DNA from 2 places in the Bacillus sp. PK6-16 genome. Region 1 is predicted to be linked to the other one. Evidence: riboswitches for the same ligand, from Rfam matches in the RefSeq annotation. Region 1 holds a riboswitch; the other holds the start of a gene.

Region 1 (8,397 bases):
TATGTTCCACTGCAAACACTGTTACTTCTCCTCTTTGCACTTCTCCAATAATGAGCCCAAATATTTCATGATTTACTGCAAACGTCGGTTGCTTTGTTTGTAACAATCTTGCGGCATTATGAAATACCGCTTCATATAGTGGATTTCTATCAGTAATTTCTTTTCGGATTTTTGGCGCTAACGTAATTATAATTTCTTTTCCGTCAATAGTGGTTCGATACATAAAAATCTCCCCTTCAATCTTATGTGAACAACTGTAAAGCTTTGTATGCAAAATGTATAGAGTAACCTACTAAAATAATACCTGCTCCGGCTGTTATGTAGCCAAGCGCTTTTGGTTTTAATAAAGTTCTTCCAAAATGTACAGAAAAAGCAATATTTAAATTCCATAAAATAATACCAACAATAATGCAAAGACTGTACAAAAAAGCTTCTTGTTTCGTTACCTTCGTAAGTAATGAGCTAAGTGTACTTCCATATATACCAAACCAAAAAACAAGATTTAATGGATTGGATATCGCAATTAAAAATCCTGCCATAAACGATTGCTTAAGGCCACCTACCTCTTCTTTTTTATATTCCATATTCGAGTCGAAAATTCCTTGTTTTACACTTTGAAATCCTAAATAAAATAACAAGAAAAAACCCGTGCAATACATGAGGGCTTGTACATATGTATACATAAACACAGAAGATAAACCGAAATAAATGAGAAGCATAAATAAAACATCTGCAGTCATTCCACCAATTCCAACAACCCAAGCGTGCCAAAACCCACGTTCAATTCCTCGTTTTAACATTTCAATATTAATCGGCCCTACTGGCGCAGCTAATGATATACCTAATACGATTTGCTGTATAATTGCTCCAAACATCGCTCTATCCTTTCTACTCTCTTTACTACTAGTTAATGATGTAATTTGAAAAAATAGACTAGCTTTCATAATAAAATACCCTTTTTTATCCAAAATATACAAAAGAGCCATCTAGGTGATGGCTCTTACTTTTCTATCCTATGAAGAAAAGGACATTTCCCTTTTATTGGCTCTACATCGTCTCCTATGAAATATTGTTTCCATTCACGATGCTCTGGGTCACCATAATGACTAATGTTAGGATGTTTCGACAATTGATCCCACTTTTCAACTCGCTCACGGACCATTTGTCTTGAATATGCTCCTTTAGGACGATCTCCCTCTAATCCATCAAAAATAGTGCGTGGCTGAAACCCAATAACGAGAGAATTCCCTAAATGTCTAGTTTTTCGTTGTTTATAAGCTGGCGCATTTCCAAATGCGAATATTGGCTCACCACCAAATGAAAATTCCCATAAATAATGGTCTGGATCTTCAGGAATTTGCTTTGGCCATGCTTGATTATCGTTTTCATGTAAATACTGTAACACTTTCCAAAAGGAATCACGGTAATATTCGAGTGGCTGTTCTTCACATTCCGGTTCTACAAAAAGGAAAAAGCCCCTTCTTACAATCGGCCTCTCTTTCATTAACTCTAAAAAAGATAACATTGTATGTGGCAAATGACTCCAATCATTATGAGAAAGAAATGAATAACGAAGTTCATTCTTTTTCAAAGCTGTTAAACCGAAATAACATGGAAAAGTTGGTTCTAACACAACATTTGAAAAAATCTCAAATTCTTTTGCAACCCAATCCGGTATGTCGGTTCTCGTTCTCATTCCTTCATTATCTAATAAGTAAGACTTATTCATTCTTTCACCTCATTATGTATAGCATTCAATTAAGAATATTACATACTCGGCCTGTCCTATACCTATTTAAAAATTTGACTGAAAAATTATTTAAAAATACAAAAAAATAAAATCGCTTACTTGACTAAATTCTCCCAATTCGTGTATATTTAAATTAATCATTTAGCAGAATATTCAAGAATATAGCATTTTTAGTTTATATTATTTTTTAAAATGAATTTCACTAAATGAAAATAGTAAACGCTTTTAGGAGGAATTGTAACATGCAAGGAAAAGTAAAATGGTTTAACAACGAAAAAGGTTTTGGATTTATCGAAATGGAAGGCGCTGACGATGTATTCGTACATTTCTCTGCTATTCAAGGCGACGGCTACAAAGCTTTAGAAGAAGGTCAAGAAGTATCTTTCGACATTACTGAAGGTAACCGCGGACCTCAAGCTGCTAACGTAGTAAAACTTTAATCCAACATATAACAGGAGGTTACCTTACTTGGTAACCTCCTTTGTTATTCCTTTGTATATTTCCGTTTTACAGAGCAAAAACTATGTGAAATGCGCACTATACAAAGGAGGAATTATTAATGGGATCAGAAGTAAATGATTTTGAAGAAGTGAAATTCCGTGTAGAAACAGCACAAAAAATGGTAGGATCAGCAACAATTTCAATGGATCCAGATACATTAGAGCATGCTACTACTGCTGTAGAAGCAGCTCGCTCTCAGCTTGAAATTATGAAATCTGTTGCGACTGATTTAGATGAACCATTTTTAATGAATGAGGAAAAGAAATTAAATAAATGTGAGCATCAACTAAACGAAGCAAGACACTAAAAAACATCCAGAGAATTTTCTCTGGATGTTTTTCATGACAACTGGTCCCCATACTTTTTCAATGTTTCTCCAACTGTACATTGCCTTATACAAAATGAATGAGCGTAATACTTACTATTTGTCTTTCGATTATGTTCTCGCAAAAAACAGCCTTCACAATACGTTTCTAATAAGTCATTTACCTCTGTAATGAGTTGCTTTTTATCCACCTTTGCACCTCTCTATTCAGTTATTTCTTTATGACTATCAATAACTGTTCCTTCCAATGCTTGCGTAGCTAATTGATGTGCTTCTTTATTTTGTTTTCTAGATATCGGCTCACATATAAGTTTTAATTTCATTTGCTTCGCCTTTTGTTCAATTTGATCTAAATAATGATTTAAATGTTCATCATAACAAGGCCATTCTCCGGCTAATTGCTGCAGTACCACTTGTGAGTCTCCGCGAAGTGTAACTGCTTCATACTTAATCCCTAGTTCCTCGAGTATATTCATACCGTATAATAATGATGCATATTCCGCTTCATTATTATCATATATACCTTCTATATATGCATTGCGGCGAATGCGGTAGTTTGTATTTCCTTTTTTATAATACACACATATACCAACGCCAGCTTCTTTCGTTTGCACATCATACCCACCATCAAAATAAACGAGTATTTCTTGGGGCTCTTCCTCTACTTGCTTACTTAACTTTTTCATCTCTTTTAATGACCATTCTGCGTCCATTTCATCATAAAATGAAAATTCTTTTACTCTTCCTGTTTTCTCAAAATCCTCTGCAAATTGAAGTACTTCTTCTATGCTCATATACTCTGTTGTTAATTCCGTCTGCAACCCGCGCTTCGTTTTATACAACCAATGAATTTTATATTTCATACTACATTCCCCTTATATAAGACTTCTTATATGTAGCCAGCTAATGAAAGCCTCACTTTATTTTATTATATTTTATCTAGAGTCACAGCATAATATTCAATATGATTACATACAAAAAGAGCTATCCCATAGGAATAGCTCTTTCATCTATTACATAAATCTTTCAAATTGTACTCGCTTATTAATCCAGTACATTACAGGCATACCGATCGCCATTACTACGAATTCTCCTGCTGCACATGTTAACCAAGTCCACATAAATGGTAGATCAAATGCAAGATGAAGTTCAATTGCAATCATAAACATTGTAATCGTAAAGATAACTGTATTAAAAATCATACGAGCCCAAACACCTTTAATAAACCGCATAGAAATAATCGTTGCAACTAATGCAAGAATAGATTGACCTACTCCAAATACTAAATCATAAGCGATCATAGGTGAGAAAAAGAGATTCGTTAAAAATACACCTAATACAATTCCGTAAATTGCTTTCTTGTTAAATACAACGAGATGATTAAACATCTCTGAAATACGAAACTGTACATTCGTAAAGCCAAATGGCTGAATAAGCATAGAAACAGCAATATATAATGCCGCTAAAATACCATTACCGACTAATGTTCTAATATTCATGACAAAATCTCCTTAGTTTTTTTACGTGGGATGGTTTCGAACCACGTTATTCGTTTTTTAAGCAACAAGATTATATTTTACGTGGTAGCCCCTCTTTCGTCAATAGATTCCTATCGTGAACTACCTTTTTTCTTTTAGACAACGTATAATAAAACATATGAAAGATTTAGGAGGTTTCACTTCATGACAGCAACAATTCAAAATGAAAAAGTGATCGTTTCCATTTCTGACAAAGGTGCAGAATTACAGAGCGTTCGCTTAAAAGAAGACAACATTGAATATTTATGGCAAGGTGATTCTACTTATTGGGGACGCCGTGCACCAATTTTGTTCCCAATTGTCGGTCGATTAGTAGATAATACATACTACGTAGACGGTAAAGCATATTCATTAACACAACACGGTTTCGCCCGTGATCTTACTTTCTCTGTGAAAGAACAAAGCGAAACAAAGATCACTTATACCGTTACTAGTAATGAAGAAACATTAAAAAAATACCCATACGAATTCGAATTACTCGTTTCTTATGAGCTAGATGGACAAAGTGTTCATGTAACATATGAAGTAAACAATCCTACTTCAAAAGAGATGTTCTTCTCAATTGGAGCACACCCTGGATTCAACTTCCCTTTATTGGACGGTGAATCATTTACAGATTATCACTTATCGTTTAATGGTTTGGAACGCTTAGAAACAAGCGTATTAGAAGGACCTTATCTTTCAAACAAAAAGCAATTAATCGCTGAAAATACGACTGAATTGCCACTTACATATGATTTATTCAAAAATGATGCGCTTATTTTTGAACATATGAATACGAATGAAATTTCGATTCGTTCTCATAAACATAATAAATTTGTAAAAGTAGAATTTGATGGATTTCCATTTGTCGGCGTATGGACACCAGGGAATAACGCACCTTTCTTATGTATTGAACCTTGGTATGGAATCGCTGATGAAGTAAATCCAGCAAAAGATTTCAAGGACAAAAAGGGAATTCAATCTTTACAAGCGAATGAAACATTTACATGTCGTTACAGCATCACAATCGGATAACTACTCTATCCCCTACTTCAAAAAAATATTTAAGTAGGGGATCATCTTATAATTTGGAGGTTTCTCATTTTGATTGAAGTATATATTGATGGTGCATCAAAAGGAAATCCTGGTCCTTCTGGTGCAGGAGTGTTTATTAAAGGCGTTCAGCCGCCTGTACAATTATCAGTACCACTTGGAACAATGTCCAATCATGAAGCAGAATACCGCGCTTTACTTATAGCATTAAAATATTGCATTGAGCATAATTATAGCACTGTCTCTTTTCGTACAGATTCGCAGCTTGTTGAGCGGGCTGTTGAAAAGGAATACGCAAAAAATACAATATTTGTACCTCTTTTAGATGAAGCACTACAGTACATAAAAAACTTCGATCTCTTTTTTATTAAGTGGATTCCAAGTAGTCAAAATAAAGTAGCTGATGAATTAGCTAGAAAAGCTATCTTACAAAATTAACGGGGGTATGAGTGTGAAAAAAGAGTGGATTGCTCCTCTTGCTTTATTATTTGTCTCTTTTATTTGGGGAGCTACGTTTGTTGTCGTTCAAAACGCTATGTCTTTCGTTGGTCCATTTACGTTTAATGGTATTCGCTTTTTATTCGCTGGAATTATTTTATTATTCGTTCAAATTATTTTTTCACAGAAAACTTCAAAACAAGAATTAAAACATAGTAGTTTAGCTGGATTAATGGTTGGGTTCTTCTTATTTGTCGGCTATTTATTACAAACATTTGGCTTACTTTATACAACTTCTTCAAAAGCAGGTTTCTTAACTGGGCTAAGCATTGTTATGGTCCCAATCTTATCATTTATCTTTTTAAAACAAAAAGCCACCATTTTCATCGTACTTGGTATTGCTGTAGCTACAACAGGTTTGTACTTATTAACAGCTGCTGATTCTTTCCAATTAAATATAGGAGATATACTTGTTCTTGGTTGTGCAGTCGCTTTCGCTGCCCATATTCTTATTAACGGCTTCTTTTCTAAAAAAATATCACCTTTATTATTAAGCACATCTCAAGTATTAGCTGTTGGTATATTTTCTTCTATTTGCGCTTTTTTGTTTGAAGATTGGGAAAAGTTATTTTCAGTATCACTATGGACGAATCAATCCTTTTTATTCGCACTCTTTCTAACTGCCCTGTTTGCAACATCTATTGCTTTTTTCATTCAAACATCGGCACAAAAACACACTTCTCCAACGAGGGTAGCAATTATTTTCGCAATGGAGCCCGTTTTTGCTGCATTAACAGGCGTTCTCGTTGCAAATGAACAACTTTCTATTTCTGCTATTATCGGATGTCTATGTATTTTTCTAGGCATGATTTTTGTTGAATTACCTTCCAAAACAAAAAAAGAAGCGCAGGCTGCGTGAAGTTACGCTTGTAACTTCCGCATAAAAGCCTTAGCGCTTTTTTTATCTGTAATTTCTTCCTCTTTCAATCGTTCTAATAACGCAACGAAATAACTACCATCAAACTGCAATTGATGTTTAATTGTGGCTTCTATTGCTGCGTTCACAATCCCATCAGACGCACCAGTATATCCTTGTCCAAACATAATAAACCCTTGTGCTTCCTCTGATAATTTAAATCCTTTCGTATGTAAGAATGAAAGATAATCTTCTACTGTTTGCATGTTATTCCCACCTACTCAAAAATTCTCCATCTCCTATCATACATGTTTTTACACGCTATGAGAATGAAATTTCTTTGACAACTTTGTAAATCAATCTTCTACTTCGCTTACAATGGAGGATTTTCTAACAATCTGAAGGAATATGTACAGTGGAACTTATTTCATATTAAAGGGGAGACACGATGAAACAAGCACTATTAATTATCGACGCTCAGCAAGAATTAATTGATGGAAATGAGCAAGAAAATGAAGTTTTTCGTAAAACTGAGCTATTATCTACACTAAATATAGCCCTGCAGAAAGCAATAGATTCAAATGCCCTTATTGTTTTCGTAAGAGATATCGATGTTGCTTCTGGTAGTGGCGAAGGATTTGAAGTACATAATCAAATTCAAATACCTCAGTCTGCAATCTTTATTAATAAAGCAGCAACCAATTCATTCTACGGCACTTCTTTACTTGAACTTTTAAAAGAAGAAAACATTAATCATATTGTTATAGGCGGATGTAAAACAGAACATTGCATTGACACTGCAGTTAGAGCAGCAACTGTACAAGGATTTGACGTTACATTAATTAAAAACGGTCATTCAACAACTGATTCTAATGTATTGTCTGCAGAACAAATTATTGGTCATCACAATAAAACTTTACACGGTCATTATAACGTTGATCATTTTTCTATGGTGAGAGATATCGAGGAAGACCTCTTTCAGCCGACTCATGATCAATATCGTGATTAGCGAAAAAGAATCCTTCATTCAGAAGGATTCTTTTTCACCCAAAAATTTGTGCTGCAATGCTATATAACTCATTATTCCTTTTTAATAATTGACCGCTATTTTTCATCATAATTGGTGGTGTATTCACCTTTTTAAAACCAGCAATCTCTAATACTTTCATGAAATCTTTCTTTCCTTCTAGTACATCAATTCTTAATTTACCATTATGCCCTTTTGCTAAATCATGTACAATTCTCATTGCCATCTCATCATTTTTAGCAACAACCGGCCCTATTATCTTATTTTCTGGTATTTGTATGCTTAAACCGTAACCTAATACATTTTGTTCCTTGTCCTTTACAACGATACACTGTTCACTTTGCATAATTCTTTTCTTTAAAAACTCTTTTCTATTTGTTCCAAACGCATATTCATCTATTTTTATTATTTTTTCTAAATCACCCTCTTCATAATTCATCACATAATCTTCATTTCTTGCACAATAATCTTTCGCATTGTATGAGTTACATATGTATTTAGAAACATAACTTACTGCCCTAAATCCTAACTTTTCATATAAAGGTTTTCCTTCATCCGTAGCAATAAGCATAATTGGAGTATGAGCTGATACGCTTTTAACGCACGCTTCCGTTATTATCTTTCCAATCCCTCTCCCCTTATAATCTGGATGTACAATCACCATTCCGATAGATGCTAATTTCTCCCCATATAATATTATTGCCGCGCTAGCAATTAGTTCCTCTTTCTCATTCCAAACACCGTATACAATCCCTGCGTTAAAAATAGTCTCAATTTCTTCTCTGTTATAATCCCAACCAATATAAGAAGATAGCGCTACAATGTCGCTTATTTGCTCTTTCCGAAGACGCTCCACTCTAATTTCCA
Region 2 (8,397 bases), 240 kb from region 1:
GTATTACTAGGACTTGAGACATGGTTCTCAAAAGAAAATAACCGTCTGAGCTACGAAAACTGTTTTGTCTATGAACAAGACGAGAGTGCAGTTGGAGTTATTGTCGCTTATCACGGTAGTGAAGCAACACAGCTTGACGCACCAATTGTACATCACTTAAGAGAATTACATAAAGATGAATCAATTACGTTAGAAAAAGAAGCTGAGCTTGATGAGTATTACATTGATACACTATCAGTTTCAAGTGCACACGGCGGAAAAGGTATCGGTTCTAAATTAATTGAAGCTGCCGAAATCTATGCAACTGAAAAAGGGCATGAAAAAATCGCTTTACTTGTTAATTTAGAAAACACACGCGCCTATTCACTTTACGAAAAGTTAGGTTATAAAAAAGATGAAATTGTTATGCTAGTAGGCGAACCTTATGCTCATCTCGTAAAACCATTAAACGTCAAAATTTCTGTATCTTAAAAAGAAAGCACACGATTTATATAAATCGTGTGCTTTTATGTTAAATTCGTATTTAATATATTTCCATCCATCGCCTCGTGAAACGTATATGTTGTACATCCCCATGGCTTTCTATGCAAAATAGGCGAACCAGACCATCCTATTGCCCTCAGTTCCGTTCCAATCATCGAATTAAAATAATTATGACCTACAAGAGCAATACTTCCATGTACGAGAGCATAACGATGTAATACGTAAGCTGCTTGCCTTGCCCTCTCTCTTACTTCCTTATAAGATTCAACATTTTTATGGTAACCAAGTATCCATAATGCTCGTCCAATACACATCCATACGTTAAGTTTACACTTCAACCATTTTGGCGCATAAAAGCTCGCCGGAACTGCCGCTTCCCTAAAAAGAGAATTTTGTATAAAACATAAAGAATCCATTAATTCAGCTGCTGACTGTACAGCACACTTTTGATCACTCGTTACAATCAATTTCGCTACTTCAACCGCTTCTCTTGTTTCCAATGGTATAGGTTGTTTTTCTGTTATAGTATGTAAGTCATATCCTTTTATCCATTCATGAAAGGATGTAACCGTCATTGGTTCTATAGTACAATCTAAGCGACCATGACGAATAAAAGAAATCTTCATTCTTTTCACTCTCCATTCATCACTTATGAACTCTATTATGCACTAGTTCTAAACATCATGCCACGCAAGAAAATAAAGTTATATACCTTTACATCTCCCCACCACTATCATGTGTTATCGAAGCATGGATACCATCCATCCCATCAAAATATGTACTCGTATCATATTGACGAATCTTTTTTAAATGCATATAAGAAAATAAAAATAAAATTAAAGCTATAACACTCCCCACAAATTCAAACATCATTTTACCGCCTCTAATTTCTCCCACTTCAGCAGGTTATTCTACTTTTTCATTATACCTCGATATAAAGATTCTCGCATTTTTGCTATTTTTTTCAAAAAACATGGATTTTCTACATATTTTCTTACAAAAAGTGAATATTTTTCGAATTTTTACTTTGGAAACATTTACAAAGTAGGAAATATGGTTCAAAATAGGAGGAAATAAAAAAACCCAAATTTATTCTTTTTTTGGGAAAACTGTAACAAGGAGAGTTGCTTATGCAGATCGCAGAAACTGGAGATATCATCGAATTTAAAGGTGGAATGCAAGGCCGTGTTCAAAAAGTAAATCAAAACTCTGTTATTGTTGATATAACAATTATGAAGAATTTTAGAGAACTAGATATGGAACCTCTTACAGTTGTAAGTCATAAAAACTATACTGTCATTAATCAAAATGCATAATATAATAGAAAGAAAGGGCCTGTATACTATACAGGCCCTTTCTTTCTATTAACGATTATCAATTGTTTCCGGATATAGATCGTGGTTCATCATGCGGTAATCAGCCATTTGTTCATACTTCGTCCCTGGGCGCCCGTAGTTGCAGTATGGATCAATTGAAATGCCACCACGTGGTGTGAATTTCCCCCATACCTCAATATAACGTGGATCCATTAATTTAATTAAATCGTTCATAATAACGTTCATGCAATCTTCATGGAAATCACCATGATTGCGGAAACTAAATAAATACAACTTTAAAGATTTACTCTCTACCATTTTTTGCTCTGGAATATAGCTAATATAAATTGTTGCAAAATCTGGTTGTCCTGTTTTCGGGCATAAACTTGTAAATTCAGGACAATTGAATTTTACAAAATAATCACGGTTTGGATGATTATTATCAAATACCTCTAATATTTCTGGGCTATATTCAAATAAATATTTTGTATTTTGATTCCCTAGTAATGTTACATCTTTTAAATCTTCATCTAATCTTCCTGTCATTTTAAACATCCCTTCTCGTTATACGCCGCGCTTATTTCCCCATACTAACGCATGAAGCTGAGGCAATACTTTTGCATCATTCATCGCTTTACAATTTACAGCTTTATCAATCAGCCATTCATACTTATCTAATAATTTTTTTATAAGCATCGCATCATCCACTGTTTTTGTATCATCGTTTCCTACTTGTAAGAAAAATGGTACCTTTGGATAACGTTCGTGCATCTTAACTGCATATTCAAAATCATGATCATCGAATACTACTACTTTTAAACTAATATCTTTTCCTGCTAGTTTCTGAATAATAGCATCTAACCTCTGAAAATCTGTTTTCATCGTTGAACTTGGTGGTTTTGGAGAAATTGTTATCTCATCAATTTGAAGTAACCAATCTTGCCATTTACTCCCTTGCGTTTCAATTGCCGTTCGCATTCCATTTTCTTTTAATACAGAAAGAAGAAACTCAATATTTTTTAGTAATGCCGGATTTCCACCTGAAATCGTAACATGAGAAAAATTTTCTCCTCCAATTGCAACAAGCTCATCCCAAATATCTTCTGGTGTCATCTGTCTAATTTGATCTTTAGCTGATCCATCCCACGTAAAAGCAGAATCACACCAAGCACAGCTATAATCACAACCAGCTGTACGGATAAACATTGTCTTTTGCCCTACAACCATTCCTTCACCTTGAATAGTCGGACCGAATATTTCTAAGACAGGGATTTTACTCATCAAGCATCCACTCCCGTCTTACTTCCGCATAACTAGTCGGCGTCTCAAATAGACGAACAAATTCAACGCGAGCTCCTTTATATTCGTTCACTCGATTCTCTTTTGTTAGTGCTTCTGCCATCTTTTCATAAATCCAAACGACCATATTTTCAGCAGTCGTATTCATTGCAGGTAACGTTTCGTTTAAATAACGATGATCTAGATAAATTTCTATTTCATTCTTCCAAATTTCTTTTATATCTCCAAAGTCAATTGCAAGACCTATTTCATTTACATATCCACTAATTCCAAATACAACTTTATATGTGTGACCATGTAAGTTTTTACATTTCCCTTCATAACAGTGTAAATGGTGTGCTGCATCAAATGTAAATTCCTTGCTGACCATTACTCTTTTATTATGGTATTTGAGTTGTTTACGCCGAATATCCTTTTCCATTTTTTGCAAATTCTCTACGATGCGAAATCCAAAAAAGTTATCCATTAGTTGTTCGCTCCTTCGCGTTCTTGTAGGTACGTATCTAATCCTGCTTTACGAAGTTGACATGCTGGACATTCACCGCAACCATCACCAATGATTCCGTTATAACATGTTAATGTTTTTTCTCGAACAAACTCAAATGCTCCAAGTTCATCTGATAATTTCCATGTTTCAGCCTTATCAATCCACATAAGTGGCGTGTGAATGACAAACGGGTAATCCATAGATAAATTTAAAGTAACATTTAACGATTTCACAAACACGTCACGGCAGTCTGGATAACCACTGAAATCAGTTTCACATACACCCGTTACAATATGACGTGCTCCAACTTGTTTTGCTAATACAGCAGCAAATGATAAGAAGAGTAAATTTCGTCCATCTACAAATGTCGATGGCAATTCACCTTCTTCATGTGTAATCTCCATATCCTTTCTCGTTAACGCATTTGGAGCAAGTTGATTTAATAGACTCATATCTAGTACCGTATGCTTTATTCCTAGTTCTTTTGCAATTTCCGCTGCACAATCAATTTCTAGCTTATGACGTTGATTGTAATTAAACGTTACAGCTTCTACCTCTGCAAACTGCTCTATTGCCCAAAATAAACATGTCGTACTATCTTGTCCTCCACTAAAAACAACAACTGCTTTTTCTTTTTTCATTTCACTCATTCTCCTTCTCTACTATAAATAAGAAGAAAGAACGTTCTTGAACTGTCACAATAAAAAAACAAAACAATACCTAAGGATATTGTTGTTTCCATAGTTTTTTATAGAGGGAGTTCGCGAACCTCTCCCGCGCGGTGCACGGAATTTCTTCTTTCATTGACACAGCTTATTGTAACATATTGTATACTAGCGTAAAAATTTCTGATTTTTCAGCTATTTATTATTTCATTTCTTTCATTTTATAGTATGATTAATTTAATATAAGAAGAGAGGAGGCATCCCACTGAAATCCTTTATTATTTATCTCTTTTTAAATATATTATTCATCCTGATTACAATGCTCGTATATCATTTATTTTGGAATCAAAAAGGGAAACGCTCTCCTAAATTAAATTCAGCTATATTCATTGTACTCTGTTGCCTTGCTACCGTACTCTGTATTACATTTGCAGCAAAAACAAATAATGGTTTTCAATTTGATATGCGCCATATTGTATTAATTGTCGGTACATTAACGGGAGGGCCTATTGCTGGTGGTTCTATCTTAGTTGTATTAAACATATATCGCTTATTATTAGGTGGGGTAGGTGTTTTCCCATCTCTTATCGGTTCTGTTCTTCTATTTATTGTTCTATTATTAACATATAAATTTTTCAATCGAACTTCTAATCGTATAAAAATAACACTTGCTATTATCTACAGTCTCACATACGGATTTAGTTGGATACCCTTCTTCCTTTCAAAGGTTACAAATAAGACTGATTATATACCGCATATTATTGTGTATGAATTATGTTCAATGCTTGGTACGATTCTAATTTTATATTTACTACACATATTACAAACTCAAGTTCGTCTCCAAAATGAACTTATAAATGCTGAAAAGTTTCATTTAATTGGTGAAATGGCAGCGTCTATCTCTCATGAAATTCGCAATCCATTAACTTCAACGAAAGGTTTTTTACAACTATTACAATCAGATACATGCACTGAGCAGGAACGAAAATTATATATCGACATTGCCATTAATGGCATCGAACAAGCAAATCATGTTCTTACAGATTATTTAACCTTTGCTAAACCAAGCATTGAAAAAGAACAAACATTACAGTTAGAAGAAGAATTACTACATGCATTGTCGTTAATTACACCGCTTGCTAATTTAACAAATGTACGTACTCATTATATAAAGCAAAGCACTTCTTTTTTTATCGCTGGAGAAAAGCAAAAACTAAATCAATGTTTATTAAATATTTTAAAAAATTGCATTGAGGCTATGCCAAAAGGCGGTGATCTTTATTTCACATTAGTTCCTGATCATAAGCATATTCAGTTATATATAAAAGATACAGGAGTCGGTATGGATTCAGAACAAGTAAAACGTCTTGGTTCGCCCTTTTATTCAACGAAAGAAAAAGGTACTGGACTTGGAATGATGGTCGTATTCAGTGTTGTTCAAGCTATGAATGGAAAAATTGATATTATAAGTGAAAAAGGAATCGGTACAACCTTTTTATTAACTTTTCCACTCATACAAAAAACGTGATGAAATACTCATCACGTTTTTTCTGTTCCTTCAACTAATTCAGCAAAAGCTTTCACTTTTCCGTGCGGTTGTTGATTTTCTTTACGTGCTTTCCAGGCGCGCTCTTCTTCTCGCTTCTTCTTAGACATGTTTTTTCAACTCCTTCTTTTCTTTCTCCATGTAGTATTCCAAAATAAGAAAGAAAACTATGCACGTATCAAAAAAGAAGTGGTTTCCCACTTCTTCCACTTTAGCGTTGCAAAATTGCATGTTTCGCCTCTTTTAACTGCGTAAGATGTCTTTGTTCATGCAAATCAAGAAATTGAACCCATTGATACAAATTCAGATCATTAAAAACAGGATGCTTTAATCCATTTTCAAATAAATCTTTTTCATCTATAACACTATGAAGCGCGTGTAATAGTTCTTGGCGTGAATGTTCTAGCAATTGAATTCCTTGCTGTTTTTTCATTAAAGTTTCTGTTGGTTGCATTTGCTGAGGAGCTTCTCGTTTATGTGTGCGATCAAGCGTAAGTTGGAGGTCTTTAAATGGAGTCATGTTTCTTTCATTTTTTTGTAAAGCATATACAAGGGCAGACGTGACAGATTGTTCAACTAAATGCAAGTGGTGTAAAATTTGAATAATACTCCATTTATCACGGCGTGGCTTTACATTCACTTCTGTGTCATTTAACATTTCAATTTCTGATAATAGCGTGCTTCGAGTAGCCTGTAATGAATTTACTAAACTTTCTAAACTTACATCCATATTAGATTGAAGCATACTTGTTCCCCCCTTTTGTTGGTGAAAAGAGGTGCTCCTTATTAGAAACACCCCTTTAGTATTCTGAATTTTCTTTTATTATCTCATCATTTTCCCATTATGTCGATGTTAAACATGTGAAAAAAATCGCATGTTTTTTACAATTTTGTGTCGTCAATCGCATGTAACCATGCTTCAATTTCTGTAATAACACTTTTCACACAGCCTTCAGCAAATGGTGATGTTAAATTTGCAACCTCTACTAATTCTAAGAACGATTTACTTCCACCTTGTTGGCACAGATTCACATAATCTTCCCACGCCTCTTGTCTATTATCTCTTGCACGTTTCCAAAATTGTAGCGCACAAATTTGAGCAAGCGTGTAATCAATATAATAGAACGGTGAGCTATAAATATGCCCTTGACGTTGCCAAAAACCACCGCGCTCTAAATAATCATTCTCCTCATAATCACGATGTGGTAAATATTTCTTCTCTATGTTACGCCATGCTGTCTTACGCTCTTCAGGTGATGCTTCAGGATTTTCATATACATAATGTTGATATTCATCAACAGATACACCATAAGGTAAAAACAGAAGTGCTGAACTTAAGTGAGAGAAGTAATATTTATCTGCATCTTCTTCAAAGAATAGCTTCATCCATGGCCATGTAAAGAATTCCATACTCATAGAGTGGATTTCACACGCCTCATATGTTGGCCAATTATATTCTGGAATTTCAAATTTACGACTTTCATATACTTGGAAAGCATGACCTGCTTCATGTGTTAATACATCAATGTCACCAGATGTTCCATTGAAGTTTGAGAAAATAAATGGCGCTTTATAATTCTCAATATATGTACAATATCCGCCACCAGCTTTTCCTTTTTTCGCAACTAAATCTAATAAATCATTATCTAGCATGAAATTGAAAAATTCATCTGTTTCAGCCGATAACTCTTTATACATTGTCTTTCCATGATCAACAATCCAATCCGCATCTCCTTTTGGAGTTGGGTTACCTGTAGCAAACTCAAAGTTTTCGTCGTAATAAGCTAACTTCTCTACACCGATACGTGCTTGTTGTCGCTTTCTTAATTCCGTTGTAACGGGAACGATATAATCTAGCACTTGCTGACGGTAATTAGCCACCATCTCCGCATTATAATCTGTACGGTACATTCTTGCATATCCAAGTTCAACAAAGTTTTTGAAACCTAAAGATTTTGCGATTTTCGTTCTCACTTTAACAAGCTCATCATAAATACGATCTAGTTCTTCCTCATTTCCAGCTAAAAATCCGTAGTATGCTTCACTTGATGCTTTACGTTCGCTTCTTTCTTTTCCTTGCATAAACGGAATCAGTTGCGATAACGTTCTTTCTTCTCCAGCAAAGTCAATTTTTGCAGATGCTAATAACTGTGTATATTGCGATGATAATTTATTTTCTAATTGTAAATCTTTCACGACTTCATCTGAATATGTTTTTAAATCACATTCTGCTAGAGCAAATAATTGTTTTCCATAATACGCCTCTAATTCTTCACGAAATGGAGAATTAATGAGTGCCTTATAATATTTTGTACCATATCCTTGTACAACTGGAGAGAATTCATCAAAGAAATCCTGCTCCTCCTTATAAAAAGTATCCGTCGTATCAACAGAATGGCGAATGTAACAAAGGTTTCCCATTGTACCAAAATCGTTGCGAATCTCATTAATTGAATGAATGACTTGTTTTTGTTCTTCTACAGTTTTTGCGTTATCAAACTTCTCTAAAGCAACAGTAAATTTCTCTTTTAACTCTTCAATATTTGGGCGTTTATATTCATAGTCTTTAAATGACATGAACGAGCCTCCTCTCCATTACAT

The links. A riboswitch is a leader RNA that binds a small molecule or an ion and turns the genes downstream of it on or off. The one in region 1 is predicted to bind preQ1.
Region 2: another riboswitch for preQ1. It lies ahead of queC (7-cyano-7-deazaguanine synthase QueC); the one in region 1 lies ahead of M1D66_RS18885 (QueT transporter family protein).

Annotation. Positions count from the first base shown of each region.
Region 1 covers NZ_CP096511.1:3,692,921-3,701,317, forward strand. The annotation lists gene M1D66_RS18850 (hypothetical protein) at 1-223, opposite strand, end outside; gene M1D66_RS18855 (LysE family transporter) at 243-986, opposite strand; gene M1D66_RS18860 (YqcI/YcgG family protein) at 1,001-1,729, opposite strand; gene cspB (cold shock-like protein CspB) at 1,993-2,190, shown strand; gene M1D66_RS18870 (DUF2564 family protein) at 2,310-2,558, shown strand; gene M1D66_RS18875 (zinc-finger domain-containing protein) at 2,591-2,767, opposite strand; gene M1D66_RS18880 (ribonuclease H family protein) at 2,780-3,439, opposite strand; gene M1D66_RS18885 (QueT transporter family protein) at 3,590-4,075, opposite strand; PreQ1 riboswitch class I at 4,082-4,126, opposite strand; gene M1D66_RS18890 (aldose 1-epimerase family protein) at 4,259-5,131, shown strand; gene M1D66_RS18895 (reverse transcriptase-like protein) at 5,201-5,587, shown strand; gene M1D66_RS18900 (DMT family transporter) at 5,601-6,506, shown strand; gene M1D66_RS18905 (DUF6123 family protein) at 6,509-6,769, opposite strand; gene M1D66_RS18910 (cysteine hydrolase family protein) at 6,952-7,512, shown strand; gene M1D66_RS18915 (GNAT family N-acetyltransferase) at 7,547-8,397, opposite strand, start outside.
Region 2 covers NZ_CP096511.1:3,931,841-3,940,237, forward strand. The annotation lists gene M1D66_RS20135 (GNAT family N-acetyltransferase) at 1-471, shown strand, start outside; gene M1D66_RS20140 (histidine phosphatase family protein) at 507-1,109, opposite strand; gene M1D66_RS20145 (hypothetical protein) at 1,198-1,380, opposite strand; gene M1D66_RS20150 (YkvS family protein) at 1,614-1,799, shown strand; gene queF (preQ(1) synthase) at 1,848-2,345, opposite strand; gene queE (7-carboxy-7-deazaguanine synthase QueE) at 2,364-3,080, opposite strand; gene queD (6-carboxytetrahydropterin synthase QueD) at 3,073-3,564, opposite strand; gene queC (7-cyano-7-deazaguanine synthase QueC) at 3,564-4,226, opposite strand; PreQ1 riboswitch class I at 4,320-4,363, opposite strand; gene kinB (sporulation sensor histidine kinase KinB) at 4,570-5,778, shown strand; gene M1D66_RS20180 (DUF6254 family protein) at 5,790-5,906, opposite strand; gene M1D66_RS20185 (DinB family protein) at 6,008-6,541, opposite strand; gene M1D66_RS20190 (M3 family oligoendopeptidase) at 6,679-8,373, opposite strand.